3 regions of the Micromonospora parathelypteridis genome follow, and region 1 is predicted to be linked to each of the others. Evidence: riboswitches for the same ligand, from Rfam matches in the RefSeq annotation. Region 1 holds a riboswitch; each other region holds the start of a gene.
What was found. A riboswitch is a leader RNA that binds a small molecule or an ion and turns the genes downstream of it on or off. The one in region 1 is predicted to bind cyclic di-AMP.

Region 1 (3,230 bases):
CACCACCATCGACCCGACCGGCTGATCCGTGCCGGCTGGCCCAACCGGAGAGCGGTCTGCCCCTACACTTGCATACATAGCGATGTGAGCATACATTTGACCGGGTCCCGACTGGCGGCGGAAGGTGGATCTCGTGGGCGCAGGTCATGACCACCACCATGGGTCGGTCGCCAATGCCGCACACCAGCACAGGGGCCGGCTCTGGGCGGCGTTCGGGCTCCTCGCCACCCTGATGGTGGTCGAGGCGGTGGCCGCCCTGCACACCGGCTCACTCGCCCTGCTCTCCGACGCTGGGCACATGTTCACCGACGTGCTCGGCATCGGCATGGCGCTCGCCGCGATCACCGCCACCCGGCGGGCCACCGGCGACCCGCAGCGCACCTTCGGGCTCTACCGACTCGAGGTGCTCGCCGCCCTCGCCAACGCCGTCCTGCTCTCCGCCGTCGCGGTCTACGTGGTGATCGAGTCGATCCGCCGCTTCGGTGACCCGCACGAGGTTGTCGCCGGTCCGATGCTCGTGGTGGCCGTGCTCGGCCTGCTCGCGAACGTCGGCGCCTTCGCCCTGCTCCGCGCCGGAGCCCGGGAGAGCATCAACCTTCAGGGCGCGTATCTCGAGGTGCTGGGCGACCTGCTCGGCTCACTCGGCGTGATCGGCGCGGCGCTGCTCATCACCGTCACCGACTGGTGGTGGGCCGACCCCCTCGTCGCGGTCGCCATCGGCGTGTTCATCCTGCCGCGCACCTGGCGGCTGGCACGCGCCGCCGTCCGCATCCTGGTGCAGGCCGCCCCGGAGCACCTCCAGGTGACCGCCGTGCACGACCGGCTGGCCGCGGTTCCCGGCGTGGTCGAGGTGCACGACCTGCACGTCTGGACGCTCACCTCGGGCATGGAGGTGGCCTCCGCGCACCTGACCATGGCACCCGGCGCCGAGGTCGGCGCGGTGCTCAGCGCGGCGCGCACAGCCCTGCACGACGACTTCCGGATCGAGCACGCGACGTTGCAGATCGAGCCGGGCGCCACCTCCGGGGCCTGCGGCTCGATCGAGTGGTAACGGTGGTTTTCTGGTGACGACGCACGCACCGTCCGTCACATCGGCTGCAACCGCCCCACCGGCACCGGTAGGCTCGGTCCCGGCCTCCACCAGGCGGCGCCCTCCCGGCGCCGGTGGCGGTCGCCGCCTAATTGCCCATCCAGGCGAACCGGGGAACCATGTTCCTGGGGTGCATCCGCGTCAGCGGTAGGGATCTTCCGTCCCGAACCCGTCAGCTAACCCGGTCGGCGGCTGACGGAAGGACATGCACAGTGGCACCAGCACGACCACCCGCCGCCCGACTCGCGGCCCTGATCGTCGCGATGTTCGCCCTCGGCGTCGCGCTCCCGGCCGGCACCGCCTCGGCCGCTTCCCCGACCGGCCTGCGGGCCGCCGCACCCGACTCCGACGAAGAGGGCGGCACTCCGGCGCTGCGAGCCCAACTGGAGGCCGCCAGCAAGGGCTACCTGGACGCGAAGCGCGCCCTGGACACCTCCGTGCAGCGGCAGCAGCAGCTCACCACCCAACTGAAGACCATCGAGGTCGAGCTCGACCACCGCAACGGCAAGGTTGGCGAGATCGCCGGCGTGGCGTACCGGACCGGCCGGCTCGGCACCATGGCGGCGCTGCTCAACAGCGGCACCCCCGACGGCTTCATGGACCGGGCCGCCACCCTGGGCGCGGTGGCCGCCAACGAGGACAAGGTGCTGCGCGACCTGCTCGCCAGCAAGGACAAGGCCAACCGCACCCAGGCCGCCCTGAACGGTGAGGTCACCGAGCAGCGCAAGCAGGTCGCGGTGATGGCCAAACGCAAGGAGCAGGCCGAACGGGCCCTGACCGTGGCCAACACGCCCAAGCCGCAGACCACCGCCGACACCGGCTCCAACCGGGGCACCTCCACCGCCAACGCGAAGCCCGCGCCGCGTAACTCCGACGGCTCCTGGCCGTCGGAGTCGTGCAGCGTCAACGACCCCACACCCGCCAACGGCTGCATCACCCCGCGCACCCTGCACGCGCTCAACCAGGCCAAGGCCGCTGGCTTCACCCGGTACGTCTCCTGCCACCGCCCCAGCGGCTCCGGTGAACACCCGAAGGGCCGAGCCTGCGACTTCGCCGCGCAGAAGGGCGGCTTCGGCGGGAACGCCACCGGCGGCGACAAGACGTACGGCAACAACCTGGCCGCGTACTTCATCCGCAACGCCGACCGGCTCGCCGTCCTGTACGTGATCTGGTACCGGCAGATCTGGCTGCCCAGCAGCGGGTGGAAGTCGTACAGCGGAGCGGGTAGCGACCCGTCCAGCGCCCACACCAACCACGTGCACCTGTCGGTCTACTGACCACCCGAGGAGGGTAGGCCCCCAGGCCGGACCGGCCGGGGATGATCCACTCACTTTCGCCGATGTCGGGGTATCCGGGCGACTGGACACCCCGACATCGGCGATGTGGTGTCGACCATGAATGGGTCCCGCCGCACGGGCCTGACCGGAAGCGGCTACGTCGCAGGGCGTACCCCTGATGTCGTCGGCGGTCGGACGACCCGGCAGTGACCGGCGGGCAGCATCGCGGTATGCCTCGGATCCCACCCACCGCCCGCAAGGGGCTCCTCACCCTGCACCTGGTCACCTCGCTCGGCTGGCTCGGCACCGACCTGGTGCTGCTCACCCTCGGCATCGCCGTGCAGCGTGGCGCCGATCCGGCAGCGGTCTACCCGGTCACGGCACTGGTCGGCACCGTGCTCTTCGCGCCGCTCAGCGTGCTGGTCTGGCTGATCGGCGTCGCCAGCGCGCTACTCACTCCGTGGGGCCTGCTGCGCTACCGCTGGGTGCTGGTCAAACTCGTGCTCACCACGGTGATGGTCGGACTGGTGCTGTTCCTGCTCACCCCGAATCTGCGCCACGCCGGTGCGCTGGGCGCGGCCCTGCCCACACGCGATCGCGCCGACCTGGTCATCGCACCCGCGGTGTCGACCATTCTGATGATCATCGCGACGGTGCTGTCCACCTACAAGCCCTGGGGCCGGCGTCCCGCCGCTCGACCCACCACCCGCGCGAGCCGTGATCGCGCAACCAGCACGCCATGATCCAGCGAGCCATGATCGCGCTGCAACCAACACGCCATGATCGCGCTGCAGCCAGCGGGTCATGATCGCGCTGCAACCAGGATGTAGTGGCCTCCTCGCGCCCGGAGGCCACTACATCCA
Region 2 (3,230 bases), 1.6 Mb from region 1:
CGCGGATCCCGTCGGCGAGTCGGGGCTCGTCGGCGGCGAATTCGGACCAGGAAGCCATGTGGGCATTCTATCGAACAAATGTACGAGCAGCGACCTCGACTCGCTGGTCACTGCCACCGAATCCCAGAGCTTTGGGCAGCGCGGCTATGGTGGTCCGATGCTGCTCTCCGACCGTGACCTGGTCTCCGAGATCAAGGCCGGCACGCTGGGCCTGGAGCCGTTCGAGCCCACCCTGGTTCAACCTTCCAGCATCGACGTGCGGCTCGACCGGCTGTTCCGGGTCTTCAACAACCACCTCTACACCCACATCGACCCGGCGATGCAGCAGGACGACCTGACCTCGGCGGTCGAGGTGCCCGACGGCGAGCCGTTCGTGCTGCACCCGGGGGAGTTCGTGCTCGCCTCGACGCTGGAGGTCATCTCGCTGGGCGACCAGCTCGCCGGCCGACTGGAGGGGAAGAGTTCGCTGGGTCGGCTCGGGCTGCTCACGCACTCCACCGCCGGCTTCATCGACCCCGGTTTCTCCGGTCACGTGACGCTGGAGCTGTCCAACGTGGCGAACCTGCCGATCACCCTCTGGCCGGGCATGAAGATCGGGCAGCTCTGCATCTTCCGGCTCTCCTCACCGGCCGAGCACCCGTACGGCTCGGTGGTCTACGGCTCGCGCTACCAGGGCCAGCGGGGGCCGACGCCGAGCCGCGCCTGGCAGCACTGGCGCACCTGGCCAACCCGCTGAAACCAGTAACGACGAGGGCCCGCCGCGACGAATCGCGACGGGCCCTTCGGTCACCCTCGATCAGCCTGGGCGGCCATAACTGTGGATCGGGCCGTCGTCGACCTTCTTCATCTTGACCGGTTGGCCGGCCTGCGAGGCGTGCACCACCCAGCCGCCGCCGACGTACATGCCGACGTGGTGGATGTCGCTGTAGTAGAAGACCAGGTCGCCGGGGCGCAGATCGGCCCTGCTGACGTCCTTGGTCGCGCGGCTCTGCGCGGCGGCGTTGTGCGGCAGTGACACGCCGGCCTTCGCCCAGGCGGCCAGCATCAGGCCGGAGCAGTCGTACGAGTTCGGGCCCTCGGCACCCCAGACGTAGGGCTTGCCGATCTGGGCGCAGGCGAACTTGACGGCCGTGCCCGCGGCGCCACCGGGGTAGCTGCCGGGGCACGGCGCCGGGCGCAGCGGGCCGCCGCCACCGTTGCCGTACACCTTGAGGCGCAGCTTCTGCAGCTTGTCGATCTCTTCGTTGATCTGCTTCTTCTTCGCGGCCAACTGGGCCTCGGTGCGGGTCAGTTGGGCCACCATCTCGTCCAGCGGCGCCTTCTGCGCGGCCAGGTCGTCGCGCAGGTCGGCCACCTCCCGCACGTCCTGCTGCTGGTTGTGCGCGAAGCGGTCGAGCATCTCGAGCTGGCCAACGACCTCGCTGGGCGACCTGCTGCCCAGCACCGCGTTCACGGTCGCGACGTTCTCGCCCTTGTACGCACGCACGGCCAGGGCGCTGACCTTGTTCATCGCGGCGTCGACCTGACGCTCCAGCGGGGCGATCCGGGCGGCCACCGCGTCGGCTTGCCTGCGCTTCACGGCGAGGTCGGCCCGGGTGGCGTTGTGCTGCTCGATGATCGGTTCGAGCTTGTTCCAGTCGGCGTCGATCTGGCGCTCGATCTCGGCGACGCTCGGGTCGGCGTGGGCCGCCGTGGCGCTGCCCGTCAGGACGACGGCGACGCCGATCAGTGCGGCGAGAACGGTGGTGAAGCGGGAACTGCGTGGGCGCGGCACGATCGACGTCGGGCCGGCTGATGCCGGCCGCCCGGACGACGGCCGCGGGGCATGGAGTGCCACCGGGGTTCCGTACTCCTTCTTCCTGACCGCCTACCGGGTTAGCTGACGGGTTCGGGCGGGAAGTCGGCGCCCTACCGCAATTGCTGCGGATTCACCCCGGGGGACCTGGGTCCCCGGTTCGTTCGGAAACGACTCGGCGGTGTCGGTCCGTTACCGCCCGGGCTGGGCGGAGCTGATATCGGGCCGACGAAAGACCAGAGTAGAGACGCCTGTTACCGATCCGCAACCCGTGCGGCCGTGACACTCCGTACCGATCAGGGAGGGTCACTGGCCGTGCTCGAAGATTTCTTTCTCGACGCGTCGAGACATGGAAAGGTATTGACGCAGGCTCCCGGGCGGCGCGAAGGTGACCTCACCTTCATTCGCGGAATCTAGGGGGTTCGATGCACCATCCAACCCTGTCCCCCGGCCGGCGCGCACTGCTCGCCGCCGTCGTGGTCGCCGCCGCGACCGCGGTACCGCTACCGGCAAGCGCGGCGGTCGCATCCACCGCCGACCGCCAGCAGCAGTACGCCGCCGCAGCGGCCGAGTACGGCGTACCGACCGACGTGCTGCTCGGCGTCTCCTACCTGGAGTCCCGCTGGGACAGCAACGCCGGCACACCGAGCACCAGCGGCGGCTACGGCCCGATGCACCTGACCGACGCCCGACACGTGGCCGCCCTGCCCGGGGGCGGCCACCACGACGCCGGCACCGAGGACCCGCGCGGCGACGGGTCCCGCCCCGCGCTCGCACCCGCTCCCCGGCCCGCCGAGGACCCCGCACCGCCCGCCGCCGCGTTGCAGACCGTGGACGCCGCCGCCGCTCTGACCGGCGCGGCTCCCGACTCCCTGCGCACCGACGCCGACGTCAACATCCGAGGCGGGGCGGCGCTGCTGGCCTCGTACCAACGGGAGTTGGGCGCCCCGGTCGGCGCCGGCACCGACCCGGCCACCTGGTACGGCGCGGTGGCCCGCTACGCCGGCGCGGACAGTGCCGACGCCGCGGCGGCCTTCGCCGACGAGGTCTTCACCACCATCGGCACCGGCGAGTCGCGGGTGACCGACGACGGCCAGCGGATCACGCTGCCGGCCCGGGCGATCCGGCCCGAGCGTTCCTGGCTGGACCGGCTGGGCCTGCGCCGCCTCGCCCGCCCGGACGGGCTGGAGTGCCCCAGCACCATCTCCTGCGAGTGGATCCCGGCGCCCTACGCGGCGTTCGGCGACGGGGACTACGGCAACCACGACCTCTCCGACCGGCCCGGCCGGCAGAAGATCGAGTACATCGTCATCCACGACACCGAGGCGAGCTGGGCGACCACCCTGAAGCTCGTCCAGGACCCGACCTACGTGAGCTGGCACTATTCGCTGCGTTCCGTGGACGGGCACGTCGCCCAGCACGTGAAGACCAAGGA
Region 3 (3,230 bases), 3.6 Mb from region 1:
CCTGACCGAGTGCGTGAACCGATCGGACGCGCTGATCTCCGACGTGTCCGGGGTGATCTCGGACTACCTCTACTCCAGCAAGCCGTACGCGGTCACCGACATGGGCGACGAGGGCGACCGGTTCACCGAGCGTTTCCCGCTGGCCACGTCGGGCTACGTGCTGCGGCGGGACATGTCCAACGTGGACGATGTGCTGACCGCCCTGCTGGACACCGACCCGCTGGCCGCGGAGCGCTGGGCCACCCGCCGGCGTTACCTGGGCGACTTCCCCGCCGAGTCCTACGCCGAGGCGTTCCTGACCGCCGCCCGCCGGGAACTGGCCCCCGCGAAGGAACTGACCGCGTCCGCACAGGCATAACCGCTCAGCGGTACGCGTCCAGCAGCGCCAGCACGGCCGCCGGGTCCTCCACGTGCGCGTTGTGCCCGAGACCGGGCAGCGTGGCGACCGGTACGCCGTACTCCTTGAGCTGAGCGTCGGTGACCATCGGGTCGTGTTCGCCACGCGCCAGCACCACCGGCACGTCGGTCGCCGCCAGCAGCGCGGCCAGGTCGGGTTCGCCGACGGCGAAGGCGGTCGGGTCCATGGCGAGGCGCCACCGGCCGTCGACCTGGCGCAGCCCGGCGTCCACCACCGGGTGGTCCGGCGGGATCAGGCCGGCCAGCCCGGCGACGCGCAGGTAACGGCGGGCCGCCTCGGTGCGGCTGGCGAACCAGCTCACCGGTCGCGCGGCCAGCTCGGCGGCGCGGGTCAGCTCGGCGGGTGACCAGAGCGCCTTGATGCCCAACCCGACCACCGCGTCCACCGGTATCCCGGCGGCGCGGGCGGCCAGCGCGAGGCCGACCACCCCACCCAGCGAGTGCCCGAGCACGACGACGCGGTCGTCGGAGGCCAGGCCCTGCGTGATCTGCCGGGCGAAACCCTCGAAGGAGTACGACGGCAGCGGCGCCGCCCAGCCGTGGCCGGCGAGGTCCGGTGCCAGCCACCGCCCGGGCCAGTGCTGCTCCAGCAACGGCGCCCAGGGCAGCCAGACGTCCCCGGTCGCCCCCATCCCGTGCAGCAGCAGCAGGACCGGCCTACGGTCCGCCTGACCAACCGATTCATCCACCACGGCCGCAGTCTGCCACGGTTCACCGCCCCGGACGAGAGTCGTCGATGGCGGCGCACGGCGAACCACGTCGGAAAGACACCGCGGGCGCCGGCCCCTCGTGAGGGACGGCGCCCGCGGCGGTCAACGTGCCTGTGTCAGGCGGAGTAGCCCCGGCTGGCGATCCAGTTGGCCAGGTCGATCGTGGTGATCCAGTACGACGGGTCGGCCGGGTTCGCCGAGTCGGCGATCCGCACGGTCCGGCCGTTGTCCTTGTAACCCACGACGGCGATGTAGTGCCCGCCGCCGTAGGAGTGCCAGCCACCGTCGGTGTCGGTGGCGTCGCCGACGACGTTGGCCACCACGCCCCGGCCATCGGTGATGGCCTTGACGACGTCGGCCTGGAGCCGGTCCATCTGCGCCGGGCTGGGGGCGCCGGCGAACATCCGGGTCCGGTACGGGGAGCCCTTCACCTCGGCGTTGAGGACCCGGGTGGTGTCCTCAGCCGAGTTGGTGCCCATCTCGGTGGTGCCCAGTTCGGCACCGAGCTCCTCCTGGGTGCGGTCGATGCCGGTGGCGCTGAGCGCGTTGCGGGTGGCCGCCGGGCCGCAGTTGTAGTACGTGTTCTGCGCCTCGTAGTCGTAGTCGAGCACCTTGGTCGCCGGCGGCTTCGGCCGCTCCGGCTTACGGGTCAGGTCCGGGTTGCTGCTGGCCTTGGCGGCGGGAGACGCGGCGCTGGTGGCCGGAGCGGCGGTGGTCGGCGCGGCGCTGGCCGAGGGGGACGCGTCGTTCGCCTCACCGAGGGAGGCGACGGTGTCGCTGCGCATCTCGGCGACCGTGGTCGCGGTGCGCTGACCGGCCGGGGCGTCGTCGGCGCCGGCGAGCAGGGCGCCGGTGGTGGTGGCGATCACGAGGGCCGCGGCGGAGGCAGCGACGATCTGGTACGGGCGCTGGGTGGCGAAGCGTCGGAGTTGACGCTGCATGGTGTGCTTCACGGGTCCTCCACGGATCGGGGGGAGAGCGGCACACCGGGGCCGGACCGGTATCCGGGCAGGCGTCAGCGCACGGACCGTGGTCCGCGGATGGTGAACCGCTCAGGGGAACGCCCGGCGGGGCCGGGCGGGAAAGGCGATGACCCGGGGGGTCAGCTCACCGTCACTGGACGAATGAGCGGGGGCACCGCTGCGCCGTGGAGGCGAGGGAACAACCGAGGGGTGGAAAGGTGCTGCACGAGTTTGGAACTCCTTCCGACACCGCCTACCGGGTTAGCTGACGGATTCGGGCGGGAAGATCGCCCTACCGCAGGCCGTGGCTCGCGGATTCACCCCGGACTTACTGATGGGTCCCCGGTTCGTTGATCACGATTGAGCGGGTCGGCGCGGCGTCGCCTCTTGCGATCGGTTACCGCACCGGACGGGACGACACTACTGGCCTGTTCGCACGCTGCCAAGCAAGGTTCACCTGCGTAAACCCGATTTGCTGCGGCAATTTCTGCGCGTATTGCCGATGATGTGACTCGATGGGACAACCGGTTACGGTGACGCCTGTGGGCGACAACCGGACAGGCCGCCGATAATGCGGCCAGAATCACGGGAAAGATCGAGCCGATCGCGCCGGACGCCCGATTTTGGAATGGCGTGACGGGGCTCACGTAACGGATCGGGCTCAACCCGCGCGAGCGGGGCGCCACCGTGTCACGAGGGCGGGACGGAACGCCCTGCTCGCCGCCCGTTGGGCGGGTGCCCGGCTCGGCCGCAACCGGGCCGCTGCCGCGTACGCCTCCTCGGCGAGGGTGCGCGCCGACTCGGCGGCCAGTTCCGCGTCCCGCCAGGCGGCCCGCTCCTCGGTGGCGGCAGCCTGGTAGTCGGCCAGCCTCGCGTCCCGGATCGTCCGGCTGAGCAGCGCCTCCTGCTCGACCGGGTGCCGTCGGGGATCCCAGCCGTGCCGGTGGGAGAACACGTCACCGAGCTGCGCCATGGTCAGGTCGCCTCGCCAGTACGCCGCCGTCGCCGCGCGGTGCAGGTAGCGCTCCCGGGATGCGTACTCGGCGGGGGTCCGGGGTGTGTGCGGGGTGGGCAGCGCCGCCGACCCCGCGAAACGGTGGGCGGCGGTGTCCGCCTCGTCGTACCCCGCCCAGGCCTTCTC

Region 2: linked by a shared signal. The riboswitch ahead of HNR20_RS32695 (C40 family peptidase) and the one ahead of HNR20_RS06925 (coiled-coil domain-containing protein) in region 1 are both predicted to bind cyclic di-AMP.
Region 3: linked by a shared signal. The riboswitch ahead of HNR20_RS23965 (C39 family peptidase) and the one ahead of HNR20_RS06925 (coiled-coil domain-containing protein) in region 1 are both predicted to bind cyclic di-AMP.

Annotation. Positions count from the first base shown of each region.
Region 1 is NZ_JACHDP010000001.1:1,640,107-1,643,336, forward strand. Features, by position in the region: gene HNR20_RS06915 (HelD family protein) at 1-25, shown strand, start outside; gene HNR20_RS06920 (cation diffusion facilitator family transporter) at 134-1,051, shown strand; cyclic di-AMP (ydaO/yuaA leader) riboswitch at 1,166-1,297, shown strand; gene HNR20_RS06925 (coiled-coil domain-containing protein) at 1,303-2,367, shown strand; gene HNR20_RS06930 (hypothetical protein) at 2,598-3,110, shown strand.
Region 2 is NZ_JACHDP010000001.1:3,284,252-3,287,481, reverse strand. Features, by position in the region: gene HNR20_RS14710 (pyridoxamine 5'-phosphate oxidase family protein) at 1-58, opposite strand, end outside; gene dcd (dCTP deaminase) at 158-736, shown strand; gene HNR20_RS32695 (C40 family peptidase) at 797-1,837, opposite strand; cyclic di-AMP (ydaO/yuaA leader) riboswitch at 1,851-1,986, opposite strand; gene HNR20_RS14695 (N-acetylmuramoyl-L-alanine amidase) at 2,221-3,230, shown strand, end outside.
Region 3 is NZ_JACHDP010000001.1:5,286,036-5,289,265, reverse strand. Features, by position in the region: gene HNR20_RS23975 (CDP-glycerol glycerophosphotransferase family protein) at 1-358, shown strand, start outside; gene HNR20_RS23970 (alpha/beta fold hydrolase) at 363-1,109, opposite strand; gene HNR20_RS23965 (C39 family peptidase) at 1,244-2,080, opposite strand; cyclic di-AMP (ydaO/yuaA leader) riboswitch at 2,325-2,466, opposite strand; gene HNR20_RS23960 (hypothetical protein) at 2,751-3,230, opposite strand, start outside.